Regions from separate parts of the Clostridium sp. M62/1 genome, predicted to be linked through region 1. Evidence: predicted binding sites of a transcription regulator. Region 1 holds the regulator's gene; each other region holds the start of a gene.

Region 1 (4,805 bases):
GGCGATTTCTGCCGGCCGCCGTCTTATCTCCCGCTGTGCTCTTTTTCGATCTCAGCTGTGCTTTCTCTGTTTTTCGCACGCCCTCCTGTAGAAGAGGAGTACCACCGCCTCCAGCCTCCGCTTCAGCACGATCTGAATCTCCTCTTTGGGATGGATGGGCTTTGTCAGGACTGCGTAAATGCCTGCCCTGTTGGCCCCATACACATCCGTAAACAGCTGGTCTCCCACAAAAAGGCTCGTCCTGCAGTCTGTGCCCATAAGCTCCATGGCCCTCTGATAGCCCTTCGTTCCAGGCTTTCCGCCCTTAAAAATATAGGGAGATTTCACCTGACTGGCAAAGGATGCCACCCTGGGCTCCTTATTATTCGAGAGGAGGCAGGTTTTCATACCCATCCCGTGAAGGCGCAAAAAAAGCTCCTTCGCCCTCTGATCCGCCGGAGCACCGTGGGGAACGAGTGTATTGTCTATATCGAAAATGACTCCGCGAATCCCCTCCCTGTAAAACTTCTCGTAGGGGATATCATAAGCGGAGTCCCTGTATTCCTTTGGGTAGAATGCTTTAAACATATGTTTTACCTTTTCAGTCTTTCTCTCCATCCGGTCCGTCTGGCCTTACTCTTTTTTCAGGAGCTTAGAAAGCTCCTCCATAAAGGTTCCCACATCCTTAAACTCCCGGTAAACAGAGGCAAAGCGCACATAGGCAACCTCGTCGAGATCCTTCAGCTTATCCATCACCAGCTCGCCGATGGCGGAGGTTTCAATCTCCCTCTCCTCCTTGTTGAAAATCTGGTTTTCAATCTCATCTATGGTAGCGCTGATCTGCTGGGGAGATACCGGGCGCTTATGGCAGGAATGAAGGATGCCCGCCTCTATCTTGGAGCGGTCGTAAAGCTCTCTGGAATTATCCTTTTTTATCACCATGAGAGGCATGGTCTCCAGCTTCTCATAAGTCGTAAATCTCTTTCCGCATGTTTCACACTGACGGCGGCGGCGGATAGAGCTGTTGTCGTCTGCCGGTCTGGAATCGATTACCTTCGTGTCAGCTGCATTACAAAATGGACATTTCACGTTCTGTTCCTCCTGTGTGATATATTGTCCTTATTTTAACGTACTGCGGTCAGATATGCAAGCCGTTTTCAGCCTTTTCCCTTTTTTTCATGCAGCTCTACCAGAATAATGTCATCCCCAATCTGCTTTATATCGCACCATGGGATCACCCATTCGCTCTCCCGGCCCAGAAATCCCCACAGGCAGCCGGGTCCGGGCACAATGAGAGCCAGAATCCTGCCGGTGCAGGCGTCAAAGTCCACATCTCCCACATATCCCAGACGGCGGCAGTCACAGATATTGATAACCTCCTTCTGCTTCAGCTCGCAAAGACGCATGGACTCCTCCTGAAAATGGCTCCTCATTCCAGTATATGCCCGGTTCCCGTGACAGGTGCCTTATCTATGCCTCCGGTGCATTGTCCTGGGAGTAGATGGCCGTTTCCGTGCCTGCCGTCATGCCGAACGCAATGGTTCCTGTCAGCTCGTTTCCGGCCAGGGCCTTATCTCCGTGGAGGGCCGCATCGATCACAGCGCCAGCCCCGTAAAGTCCGGGAATTTCGCCTCCGTCTGCGGTTACTGCATTGGCACAGCTGTCCACCAGGATTCCCTTATTTGCCCCGCTCTCATCTGTCACATAGGAAACTGCCAGATCCTCAAGCAGGTCAATGTAATCCACATCTGTCACCAAAAGGGCCCGGCAGGTAATCTCCTGCTCCCCTTTATCTCCCTTTACCTTCACTCCCGTCACTTCCCCGTCTGCTCCGTAAAGCACCTGGGCAAGCTCTGTGTTTTCCGCCACATTCACGTTCAGGGAATCAAACTTCTCCTGAAGCTTCGCCTCTATCTCTTCTCCCAGATTCCCTCCGTCCGCTGCCTGATAGCTTCTGGCTACGCTGGAGCCCTCGTCCTGTGTCACGCCTGACAGTTCCACTCCCTGATCTCTCAGCCAGACAAGGGCCTCCCGTCCGCTCTCCGCCATATGCTCCACCATCTCCTGGCTGTTCTTTCCGCCGCCTGCCGCCATAGTATCGGTGATAAAGGCATCCACAGAATCTTCGATGCCGGCCTCCGCCTGCTCATCGGTGTCAGCTGCGTTAAAGCTCTCTCCTGAAAGTGCAGACTTCTCTGCGCCTCCCTTTTCCAGAACCAGAATTTTAGACGGATCCGTGCCCTCGGCAACTGCCTGAATTGCTGCAGCCATTCCCGCTGCGTCTCCTCCGGCAATCACAATGTCCGCGTCCGAGATCCCGGCTCCCTCTGCCTGTCCCTCCTGTGCCTCAGAGGACGGGACGGCTGTCTCCCCAGTCTCCTCAGTGCCTTCGCCGGCCGCTGTCCCCTTTCCCTTCTCTGTATTTTGGCTGCTGCATCCGGCAAGCGCTCCTGCTGCAAGGACAGCAGCAGCAAGCGCCGCATATGTCTTTTTTCTCATTATTCATTCTCCTCTCCCGGAAAGGAAACCCTTCCGTTTCCACATAGACTTCTCTTCCTGCGCCCTCAGCTTCCATAGCCGGACAGGCAGGAAAATTTCAGAAAAAAATGGCAGAAGCGGAAAAAAAGTCCAACTGACCTCCCGCCGCTTCTGAGGCAAAAGTTTATCACAAAGCAGCAGGCAAATCAATTGAACTTTCATTAAGTTTTATTCTCAAAACGGAAATTTTTATAAATATTTTATGAACTCACCGAAGTACCCGGACTGCACAGACCAGGTGCAAAACCGGCATTTTCTCCTGAATTCCCGCCTAAGCGCAGAGTTCTGCAATTACCTGGGCAAAAATCTTTGCACTCAGGAGAAGCTCATCGATCACGGCAAACTCGTCAGCTCCGTGCATCCGGTTGTCCGTTTCCGGAAGGGCGGCTCCAAAGGCCACTCCGTTTTTCAGATCATGGACGTACGTTCCGCCTCCCATGGAAACGCACTCGCCCTTTCTTCCCGTGTACTCCTCATAGACAGAAAGAAGGGTTTTAACGAAATCAGAATTTCCATCCACGTGGTGAGGCGGACGCATCTCGCGGGTGAGCATCGTGATGCCGAGTTCCTCCATCTTCGCAGCTATAGGCTTTAACACATTCTCCTCATTGCCGCACAGAGGAGTACGGCTGTCAATCATTCCGTGCATCTTCTCCTCTGTCACCTCGAGAATGTCAAAGGCCAGGGTGAGGGCGCCGGACAGTTCATCTTCCATAGCCACGCCGAGGGCGCGTCCCTCTGTGTCTCCGTGGGGGAAGAGCTGGCAGAGGGCCTTTATCACCTCTATCTGCCTGCAGGCTGCAAATGGAAGCTTTGTGATCAGAAGGAGCAGCGCTGTGATGGCATTCTTTCCCTCCTGAGGCGTGGACGCATGGGCCCCTGCTCCGCAGGCTGTGATCTCAAGACAGCTGTCCTTTCCCATGATCTCAAAGGAAACGCCTGTCTCCTTCTCCACCTCATCTGCCGCTGCTCTCACCACGTCATCGTCGAGCCCCTCAAAGACAGCGAATGCCTTTCCGGGGACCACATTGATCTTCGTGCCTGCTTTGATAGATTTCACGCGGGGGAGCTCCTGTGAAGCCTCAAACTCTGCCTCAAATTCTCCCTCCAGATGGCCCTTCTCAATATTCACAACAGGGAAGGCTCCGTCCGGCGAGAAGGTCATCGGCGCCTCCTTCTCCACAGCGTAATAATGTTTTATATCGCTGCTGCCGCACTCCTCATCTGTTCCCAGAATCAGCCTGACGCGCTTCTTTAACGGAATGCCTAACTCCTTTACTGCCCGCAACGCATAGAGGGCGGCAACGGCCGGCCCCTTGTCGTCGGCTGTACCGCGGCCATAGAGTCTTCCGTCCTTCTCCACCGGCTCAAAGGGTTCTGTCACAGTCCAGCCCTCTCCGGCCGGAACCACGTCGAGATGAGCCAGAATATCAAGCTGGCTTTCCTCTCCTCCCCAGTCGACCGTTCCCACATAGTTGTCGTAATTGCAGATGGAAAAACCGTATCCCTCAGCCATGGCAAGCGCTGTTCCAAGCGCCTGGCAGGCTCCCTCTCCGTAGGGCATTCCCTCCTGGTAAGGCATTTTTTCGCTGTTGATGCGGCACAGGGACTTGATATCCTCAAGCATCTCTCCTCTGTGGCTGTCAATATACTTCTCGATCTCTTCTCTGTACATCTTCTGTCATCCCCTTTCCGGGGCCTCCCAACCAGGCTGCCCCACTCTGCCCTGTCATTTCTGTCTCTTTCTCAGGCCTGACCTGCGCCTGTCTTTATTTCAGCATTCCTGCCAGCACCTCATTCACAACCCTGCCGTCAGCCTTTCCCTTTACTCTCGGCATTAAAACCTTCATGACTGCGCCCTTATCGGACTTCTTTGGCTCATCGATGGAAAGCTCCCTGAGCACTTCCCCGATCACCTCCCTGATCTGATCCGGTGTCAGATCGGCCGGAGCGAACTCCTCATAGACGGAAAGCCTTGCCGCAGCCTCGTTCCTGATATCCTCCCTGTCGGCCGGAGCCAGCTCCATGGTTTCCCTGGTCTGCTTGATCTCCTTTTTCACCACTGCATTCTCCTCATCCTCTGTCAGCGGCTCTCTCTTGTCAATCTCCGCATTCTTCAGAGCTGAAAGCAGCATGGACAGGGAATCCTTCCTTGCCTTGTCCTTGGCCTTCATGGCCTCCACCATCGCTTTTCTCACAACATCAATCTTGCTCATTTTTCTACCTCCCAGCTTACTGCTGCTTCTGTGACTGTGCTGTTTAAACTATACTGTCTCTGTGATCGTCCC
Region 2 (4,805 bases), 250 kb from region 1:
CCTCCGCCTTCTCACCGCAGACAGGGCAGGTAAAGTGCTCTCCGATCAGATAACCATGCTCTCTGCAGATCGAGTAGGTCGGCGACAGGGTGTAGTAGGGCAGCCGGTAATTCTCCGCAATGGTGCGTACCAGTTTGGCCGCAGACCTCCAGTCCGGCAGCTTCTCTCCCAGGAAGGCATGGAATACGGTTCCCGAGGTGTAAAGAGTCTGCAGCTCGTCCTGAATATCCAGGGCATCAAAGACATCGTCCGTGTATCCCACAGGAAGGTGAGAGCTGTTTGTATAGTACGGCGTTTCTCCCGGCGCTCCGGCTGTGATGATGTCAGGATACCGCTCTCTGTCATGCTTTGCCAGCCTGTAGGAGGTGGACTCGGCCGGAGTTGCCTCCAGGTTGTAGAGATCCCCGTATAATTCCTGATAATCGGAGAGTCTTTCCCTCATGTGGTTCAGCACGTTCTTTGTAAATTCCTGAGTCTCCCTGTGGGTCAGATCCTTGCGAATCCATCTGGCATTGAGGCCCGCCTCATTCATTCCCACCAGACCGATGGTGGAGAAATGGTTTTCAAAGGTTCCCAGGTACCGTTTTGTATAGGGGTACAGCCCGTTGTCCAGAAGCCTTGTGATCACCTCTCTCTTTGTCTTCAGGGAACGGGCCGCCACATCCATCATGTGATCCAGGCGGTGGTAAAAATCGTCCTCATCCACTGCCAGATAAGCGATTCTCGGCATATTGATCGTCACTACGCCTACTGAGCCGGTACTCTCTCCCGAGCCGAAGAAGCCGCCGGTCTTCTTTCTCAGCTCCCTTAAATCCAGTCTCAGGCGGCAGCACATACTTCTGACATCGCTGGGCTGCATGTCGCTGTTAATATAGTTTGAAAAATACGGGGTTCCGTATTTGGATGTCATCTCAAAGAGAAGGCGGTTGTTTTCTGTATCGGACCAGTCAAACTCCTTGGTGATGGAGTAGGTCGGGATCGGATACTGGAAGCCGCGTCCGTTGGCATCTCCCTCGATCATGGTCTCAATAAAGGCCTTGTTGATCATATCCATCTCGTGCTTGCAGTCCTTATATTTGAAATCCATCTCCTTTCCGCCCACGATGGCATTCATCTCAGCCATATCGTCCGGAACGGTCCAGTCCAGGGTAATGTTGGAGAACGGCGCCTGGGTTCCCCAGCGGCTTGGCGTGTTGACGCCGTAGATAAAAGATTCAATGCACTTTTTGACTGCGTCATAGGAGAGATTGTCCACCTTTACAAACGGAGCCAGATACGTGTCAAAGGAGGAGAATGCCTGTGCTCCTGCCCACTCGTTCTGCATAATTCCCAGGAAGTTTACCATCTGGTTGCAGAGAACGGAAAGGTGCCTGGCCGGCGATGAGGTGATCTTTCCCGTGATGCCCCCAAGTCCTTCCAGGAGGAGCTGCTTTAAGGACCAGCCTGCGCAGTAGCCTGTCAGCATAGACAGATCGTGCAGATGGATATCGGCGTTTCTGTGAGCCTCTGCCACCTCGTGATCGTAGATCTCTGACAGCCAGTAGTTGGCTGTGACAGCGCCTGAATTGCTCAGGATCAGCCCTCCCACGGAATAGGTGACGGTGGAATTTTCCTTCACCCGCCAGTCCTCCACCTTCACATAGCTGTTCACCACATCCTTATAGTCCAGGATGGTCGCCTTCATGTTCCTGATTTTTTCTCTCTGCTTTCTATATAAAATGTAAGCCTTCGCAACCTCTGTGTATCCGGTCTGCTCCAGCACATGCTCCACGCTGTCCTGTATCTCCTCCACGCTGATCTTTCCGTTTTTCAGCTTGGGCTGAAAATCAGCGGTCACGCGAAGAGACAAAAGCTCCAGAATCTCCTGGCTGTACTCATTGCTGGTGGCCTTGAACGCCTTTTTGATGGCATTCGTTATCTTCGCCAGATTGAAGTCAGCTATCTCTCCGTCACGTTTAATCACATTTATCATACTGCCTTCTCCTTTCCAAAAACCCGTCAAGAGGGTACAGACTCCATTATAGCAAAAGACAGAAGAAAGCACAATATCTATGAAAATGTTTTTAATAAAAACAAGATATTGTGCTTTTTCGTCTGTTTTTCTCTCTATTTTTTGTATATCCGTGCGCTCTGCCCTTCCGGCAGTCTCTGTCCCCGCCTCCTGATTTCTCTTCTCTTTGCGCCTGTGGGCCCGTATGTCAAAGGGGTCCGGGGCGGCGTTTTTCTCAGCCCTGCAGAATGCTTCCGTAAATCTCAGCCGGCACATACGCCTTCACTGCGATTCCCTCTTCTGTATACTCTTCCGACAGAAGCTCTCCGTACCTGCGGATGGACTGGATTTTTCCAGCCCGGGCGTAGGGGAACACCTTTTCCAGATACACCTTGCGGCTGCGGAGAATGCCCTCCAGTGTCTCCAGAAGGGCCGGAATGCCTTCTCCTGTCTTTGCCGAGATCTTCACCTGGAAGTCCGAGCGGAAATCCCTGAGGATCACATCCCCTGTCAGGCGGTCCATCTTATTAAACACCGTGATCACCGTCTTATCCGTGATTTCCAGCTGCCTCAGTGTCTCATACACAATGTGGATCTGAGTCTCCATCTGGGGATTGGATACATCCACCACATGCAGGATAATGTCGCTGTAGCGCGCCTCCTCAAGAGTGCTCTTAAAGGCCTCTATCAGGTGATGGGGCAGCTTTCTGATAAAGCCCACCGTATCTGTCAGAAGGATTTTCTGCCCGCTGGGAAGCTCCAGTGTCCTCGTGGTGGGATCGAGGGTGGCAAACAGCATGTCCTGGGCCAGAATCCCCGCGTCTGTCAGATAGTTTAACAGGGTGGATTTTCCCGCGTTGGTGTAGCCCACGATGGCGGCCGATACGGTACAGTTTCGATCCCTCTGCTGCCTTGCCACCTCCCTGTGGCGCTTCACATTCTCAAGCTCTGATTTGAGCTGCCCGATTCTCTCGTGGATCAGACGGCGGTCCACCTCCAGCTTTTTCTCTCCCGGTCCCCTGGTTCCGATTCCTCCGCCAAGCCTGGAAAGAGAATTTCTCAGTCCCACCAGTCTGGCAGCCCGGTAGCGAAGCTGGGCAAGCTCTACCTGGATTTTTCCCTCCCGCGTCACCGCGTGGGACGCGAAAATATCCAGGATAACCATGGTTCTGTCCATCACCTTTATCTGAAGGGCATCCTCCAGGTTGCGAAGCTGAGCCGGGCTCAGCTCATCGTCGCAGACAATGCCTGTGGCGTGAAGCTCTGCTGCCCGCCCCCTCACCTCCTCGATCTTTCCCTTGCCCAGATAGGTTCCCGGGTGTACCCGCTCCCTGTTCTGGATGATCCGGTCAATGGCCGTGGCTCCGGCTGTCTTTACAAGCTCTGCCAGCTCATCCACCGACTCCTCCGTGTCATCCCCGTCGTCTGTGCTGACTGCTACCAGAATGACACGCTCTGCCTCTTCCCTCATATCATAAAGCTCTGCCATAAATCAAATACTCCATTCTGCTGCCCGGAGGACAGCCTGTCCCTCGTCTTCCTGTCCTGAGCTTTTATTTTCCTGGCTCAGGTCTTTTTTATGCCCAGCCTTTCTTAGACCAATCCTTCTCAGGCTTTCTTGTGCCTGGCCTTTCCTGTCCCAGGGGTTACCGGCTCTCCAGGAAGGTGATCTCTTTTTCTATCTCAGGAGTGGAGCCATAAACGGAAACCCAGTCTCTTAAAAGCTCCAGGGCCTTTTCAAAATTTCCCTTGTACTCGTAAGCAGCGGCTTCGTTATACTTTAAATCTGGCATTTTCACCTCGTCATTCAGTGTCATTCCCGTTTCAAAGTAAGAGATGGCTTCGTCATACCGTCCCGCTGCCATCATGCACAGGCCCATCCGGTTATAGAGATCGGCCGTGAGGCCTGAGTCAGCCGCGCTCTCATAAAAATCCATGGCTTCCTCATACCGGCCCTGATCCTCGTATGCCTTTCCGATGGCTGACAAGGCCAGAGAGCGGCCTGCCTGGGCCTCAGGTGAGAGAGCGGCTTCCCTGATTGACTTCTGCTTCGGCGCAGAAAAATCGCCGGAAGTCTCCGTCTCTTCCTGGCTGCTTCCTGCCTGGGCCGCTTCCGTCTGGTCCTCTTCCGTCTGAGGGCTGTCTGTTTCCCGGTCTGTCTCCTGAGCTGACTCCTCCTCGCTGCCCTCTTTCCCCCTGTCCGGGTCACTTTCCCCGGCGCCTGAGGTATCTCCCAGAGCGCTTTCGTAGGCTTTAACTGCCCCGTCCAGGTTTCCCGCCATGGCTTCGGAAGCAGCCTGATAGTAGAAGTACTCCGGCTTTCCGTCATCCACATCCGCCAAAATCCCATAGGTATGGGCCGCTGCCGTGAAATCCTCTGTCATATACTCAGCCTCTGCCCTGTATTTTAACACATCCAGCTCAAATTCATTTACGATCCCGTCCGCCTCGTCTAAAGCCAGGTCAAAGGAGGCGATAGCCTCCTCATAATTTCCCTGATTCATCTGCTCGATCCCCGCAAGCCTGGCATCCCTGGCGGCCTTTGAGTCCTGGCAGCCGGACATCATAAGAACTGTTGCCGACACGGCAAATATCCAGCCGATCCGTCTTTGAACTCTCATCTGCCCCTCACCTTCCGAAGCCTTCAGGCTTCTTAATTCTTCCCTGTGCTTCCGTGTCCGCCTCTGTTCTCATTGCCCAGGGTTTCTGTTTCCTCGAAGGCAAAGGCAGGCTGATGCTCCATAATACGGAACTGGCAGATCCGGTCATTGACATGGATCACCGTATCCCTCAGCGCATAGGCCGGGAAAAACCA
Region 3 (4,805 bases), 250 kb from region 1:
TCTTACAAGCTGGAGCATTTCGAGGGACCTCTCGATCTGCTTTTGCATCTGATCGAAAAAAATAAGGTAAGCATTTACGATATTCCGATTGTGACGATCACAGAACAGTATTTAGACTATGTGAACCACATGGATATCAGAGATCTGGACTTAGTCAGCGAGTTTCTGGTGATGGCGGCTACGCTGCTTGACATTAAGGCAAGGATGCTGCTTCCTAAGGAGGAAAAGCCGGAGCGGGAAGGGGAGGATCCGAGGGCTGAGCTGGTGAGACGCCTGCTGGAATACAAGATGTATAAGTTTATGGCCAGAGAGCTGGAGGAGATGGAAGAGGGGGCGGAGCGCCTTCTGTTTAAAGGGCCTACGATTCCGGAGGAAGTGGCAAAATATGAGGAGCCGGTGGATCTGGACAGCCTTCTGGACGGCCTGACTCTGGCAAAGCTCCAGGAGATATTCGAGTCTGTGCTCCGCAGGGGTGACAACAGGAGAGACCCGGTGAGAAGCAGCTTTGGAACCATAAAAAAAGAGCCGGTAAGTCTGGAAGAGAAGCTCACCTTCGTACTGTCCTATGCCAGAAAAAACAGGAGGTTCAGTTTCAGGCAGATGCTGGAATACTCCAGGGACAGGATGGAGATCGTCGTTTCCTTTCTGGCAGTGCTGGAACTGATGAAGGTCGGGAGAATCCGCCTGTCACAGGCATCCATAGACGATGATATGTACATAGAGGCGCTGGAGCCTGAGGAAGAAGAGGCGCCGGAGAACTTCCGGGAGGAGGGCTCAGGCTCTGAAAGCTGAATACGGAGAAAATTCGGGGCACCGGGTGCAGGAAGGGCGGCAGCAGCCAGGGAGTCTGCCGGCCAGGGACAGGCGCCATAAAAGCAGGAGGCATAGAAACGGGAGATAAGCGATGGATAAAAGAGAGGGAGCAGAATTAAAAAGGGAAGAGGCCATAGTGGAGGCGGTTCTCTTTACCATGGGAAAATCGGTGGAGCTTAGGCAGCTTGCCGCTGCCATCGGAAAAAGCGAGGAGGAGGCAAAAGAGGCGGTGTCGGAGCTTTCCAGGCGGTATGACAGGGAGAAGAGGGGGCTTCGCATCATCGAGCTTTCAGGCAGCTATCAGATGTGTACCAGGGCTGAGTATTATGAGAATCTGATCCGCGTGGCAAAGGCGCCCAAAAAGCAGGTGCTGTCAGACGTGGTTCTGGAGACACTGTCCATTATCGCCTATAAACAGCCGATCACAAAGATTGAGATTGAGCAGATCCGGGGAGTGAAGTCGGATCACGCGGTGAACCGCCTTATCGAGTACAACCTTGTCTATGAGGTGGGACGTCTGGACGCCCCGGGGCGGCCGGCACTGTTTGCCACTACGGAGGAGTTTCTGCGCAGGTTCGGTGTGGGAAGCATGGAGGAGCTGCCGGTGATTGATCCCCAGCAGCTTGACGAGTTCAAGCTGGAGGTGGAGGAGGAGCTGTCCATGAACCCGGAGGAGCTGCAGGCTGTGCTGGAGACGGCAGCGGCATCAGAGAAGGAGGATGGGAAAGCGGAAGAGGGAGAAACCGAAGGAGAAGGCGAAGGGAAAAAACAGGAGCAGGAATAGAGAGCTGGCGAAAATTCGGAAACAGTCTGGACGCCCCTGACAGGCAGGGCGTTCGTCTCGTTTCTGTTTTTTTGCGCTGAAAGCTATACCTGTGCCGATGAAAGCGGGCAGGGATGTGCCGGGTTTTGCAGACTGTTTCCATCTGGCTTCTGGGCAGGAAAGATTAGCCCTGCATGTATACAGAAAAAAGTTTTTCTGGTTTCTTCCGCACAGGATAAGGCTTTACGGCCTGTCAAGCATTTTTTGAGGGAAAATGGCTCTTGACTTCCTATAGGGCAGATGATACGATAGGGTTCAGGTATGACACAGGATATTGTGTTTGAAGTGATAAATACGACTAAATATAGTTTATTGTATACAATATATTGTGCTGACAGCCGGGCCGTGTCCGGCTTTTGTATTCTATGAAAAGGCAGCACAGGAGCAGGATATCAAGGAGGTAAAGGGAAATGAAGTGCAGCGAGATAAAAGTGATAAAGAAGGACGGAACCAGGGAGGATTTTAATGTCCAGAAGGTGGTAGTGGCAGTGAACAAGTCCGCCGAGAGGGCCATGATCCAGTTCTCACAGGCGGAGCTCAACTTTATCTGTCAGTTTGTGGAGGAGAAGGCAGAGGCTCTTGGGACTGCTGAGATTCCCATCGCCCAGATGCACAATCTGGTGGAGGGAGCTCTTGAGAGGGTCAACCCTCTCGTGGCCAAGAGCTACCGGGATTACCGCAACTATAAGCAGGACTTTGTGCAGATGCTGGATGAGGTTTACAAGAAGAGCCAGTCTATCATGTATATCGGCGACAAGGAAAATTCCAACACAGACAGCGCCCTGGTATCCACAAAGAGAAGCCTGATTTTTAACGAGCTGAATAAGGAGCTCTATAAGAAATTTTTCATGACGGTGGAGGAGCTTCAGGCCTGCCGCGACGGTTATCTCTACATCCATGATATGTCTGCCCGCAGAGATACGATGAACTGCTGCCTCTTCGACGTAAAGAGCGTGCTGACAGGGGGATTCGAGATGGGAAACCTCTGGTACAATGAGCCAAAGACCCTTGATGTGGCCTTCGACGTCATCGGAGATATTGTCCTGAGCGCCGCCAGCCAGCAGTACGGAGGCTTTACGGTTCCCAGCGTGGAGGAGATTCTGGCGCCCTATGCGGAGAAATCCTATGCAAAATACATTGAAAAATATACGGGGCTCGGGCTTAATGAGAAGAAGGCCGAGGAGGTGGCCTGGGCTGATGTTCAGAGGGATATGGAGCAGGGATTCCAGGGCTGGGAGTATAAGTTCAACTCCGTTTCCTCCAGCCGCGGAGACTATCCGTTTATTACCATGACAGCGGGAACCGGAAGGAGCCGCTTTGCGAAGATGGCCACCATCACCATGCTGGACGTGAGAAGAAAGGGACAGGGAAAGGAAGGCCACAAAAAGCCGGTGCTGTTCCCGAAGCTGGTGTTCCTCTACGATGAAAACCTGCACGGACCGGGAAAGGAGCTGGAGGACGTATTTGAGGCGGGAATCCGCTGTTCCTCCAAGACCATGTATCCCGATTGGCTGTCCCTGACCGGCGAGGGCTATATTGCCGGCATGTACAAAAAATATGGAAAGATTATCTCCCCCATGGGCTGCCGCGCCTTCCTCTCTCCCTGGTATGAGAGAGGCGGCATGGAGCCGGCGGACGAGAACGACGTGCCCCGCTTTGTGGGACGCTTTAACATTGGCGTCGTGAGCCTCCACCTTCCGATGATTCTCGCCAAGGCAAGGCAGGAGAGCCGCGATTTCTATGAGGTGTTAGACTACTATCTGGAGCTGATCCGAAAGATCCACATCCGCACCTATGCTTACCTGGGCGAGATGCGCGCCTCCACGAACCCGCTGGCCTACTGCGAGGGCGGCTTCTACGGCGGACACCTGGGCCTTCACGACAAAATCAAGCCTCTGTTAAAGACAGCAACGGCGTCCTTCGGCATTACTGCCTTCAACGAGCTTCAGGAGCTTTACAACGGAAAGTCACTGGTGGAGGACGGACAGTTTGCCCTGGAGGTGCTCCGGCACATTAATGACAAGGTGAACCAGTTCAAGAAGGAGGACGGAAACCTCTATGCCATCTACGCAACTCCTGCTGAGAATCTGTGCGGCTTACAGGTAAAGCAGTTCAGAAAGAAATACGGAATTATCGAGAATGTGTCCGACAGGGAGTATGTGAGCAACGGTTTCCACTGCCATGTGACGGAGGACATTACCCCGATTCAGAAGCAGGATCTGGAGTACCGTTTCTGGGAGCTGTCAAACGGCGGAAAGATCCAGTATGTGAAATATCCGATTGCCTACAACACAGATGCCATCCGCACCCTGGTGCGCAGGGCTATGAAGATGGGCTTTTACGAGGGCGTCAACCTGTCCCTGTCCTACTGCGATGACTGCGGCCATGAGGAGTTAAACATGGACGTATGCCCCAAGTGCGGCAGCAGGAACCTCACAAAGATTGACAGGATGAACGGCTACCTGAGCTATTCCCGCGTAAAAGGCGATACAAGGCTCAACGATGCGAAGATGGCGGAGATTGCCGAGCGAAAATCCATGTAAAGGCAGATCGGTTCTGAAGGCCCCGAAGTTTTCGGGGTCTTCGGGAAAGCGGACGAGAACGGATAGATAAAGGAAAAAAGATAGAGGACAGATGATATGCGCTATCACAATATAACGAAGGATGACATGTTAAACGGAGACGGGCTTCGCGTGGTGCTCTGGGTGGCGGGCTGCTGCCATGGCTGCAAGGGCTGCCACAATCCGGTGACCTGGGATATCGAGGGCGGACTGCCTTTTGACAGGGAGGCTAAGGCAGAGCTGTTTGCAGAGCTTGAGAAACCCTATATTTCCGGTGTGACCTTAAGCGGGGGAGATCCCCTCCACCCGGGCAACCGGGAGGAAATCGGCAGGCTGATGGAAGAGATCAGGGAGAGATTTCCGGATAAGACTATCTGGCTCTACACAGGCTACGACTGGGAGCAGGTGAGAGAGCTGCCTTATCTTGCATTCGCCGATGTCCTGGTGGACGGAAGGTTCCTGGAGGAGCTGAAGAACGAGGATCTGTACTGGCGGGGAAGCTCAAACCAGAGGGTGATCGACGTGAAGAAATCTCTGGAGAGCGGAGAGGTTGTGCTTCACTGCCAGTAGGGGTATATAAATTTCGGGGCGGCCGGCAGAGACAGATT

Evidence for each region. Region 1 encodes NrdR, which represses ribonucleotide reductase genes. Its sites were predicted from a motif close to CACNANATNTNGTG; they were not measured.
Region 2: the regulator NrdR is predicted to act here: its motif matches at 2,072-2,085, upstream of LK436_RS07885 (ribonucleoside triphosphate reductase).
Region 3: the regulator NrdR is predicted to act here: its motif matches at 1,954-1,967, upstream of nrdD (anaerobic ribonucleoside-triphosphate reductase).

What each region holds. Positions count from the first base shown of each region.
Region 1 is NZ_CP085988.1:1,902,251-1,907,055, reverse strand. It holds gene LK436_RS08975 (YqeG family HAD IIIA-type phosphatase) at 52-567, opposite strand; gene nrdR (transcriptional regulator NrdR) at 613-1,068, opposite strand; gene LK436_RS08965 (YlmC/YmxH family sporulation protein) at 1,137-1,385, opposite strand; gene LK436_RS08960 (FAD-binding protein) at 1,450-2,478, opposite strand; gene pepV (dipeptidase PepV) at 2,789-4,192, opposite strand; gene LK436_RS08950 (GatB/YqeY domain-containing protein) at 4,287-4,733, opposite strand.
Region 2 is NZ_CP085988.1:1,653,265-1,658,069, reverse strand. It holds gene LK436_RS07885 (ribonucleoside triphosphate reductase) at 1-1,972, opposite strand, end outside; gene hflX (GTPase HflX) at 2,226-3,479, opposite strand; gene LK436_RS07875 (tetratricopeptide repeat protein) at 3,637-4,611, opposite strand; gene LK436_RS07870 (dUTP diphosphatase) at 4,644-4,805, opposite strand, start outside.
Region 3 is NZ_CP085988.1:1,647,828-1,652,632, forward strand. It holds gene LK436_RS07850 (segregation and condensation protein A) at 1-792, shown strand, start outside; gene scpB (SMC-Scp complex subunit ScpB) at 905-1,597, shown strand; gene nrdD (anaerobic ribonucleoside-triphosphate reductase) at 2,047-4,179, shown strand; gene nrdG (anaerobic ribonucleoside-triphosphate reductase activating protein) at 4,276-4,767, shown strand.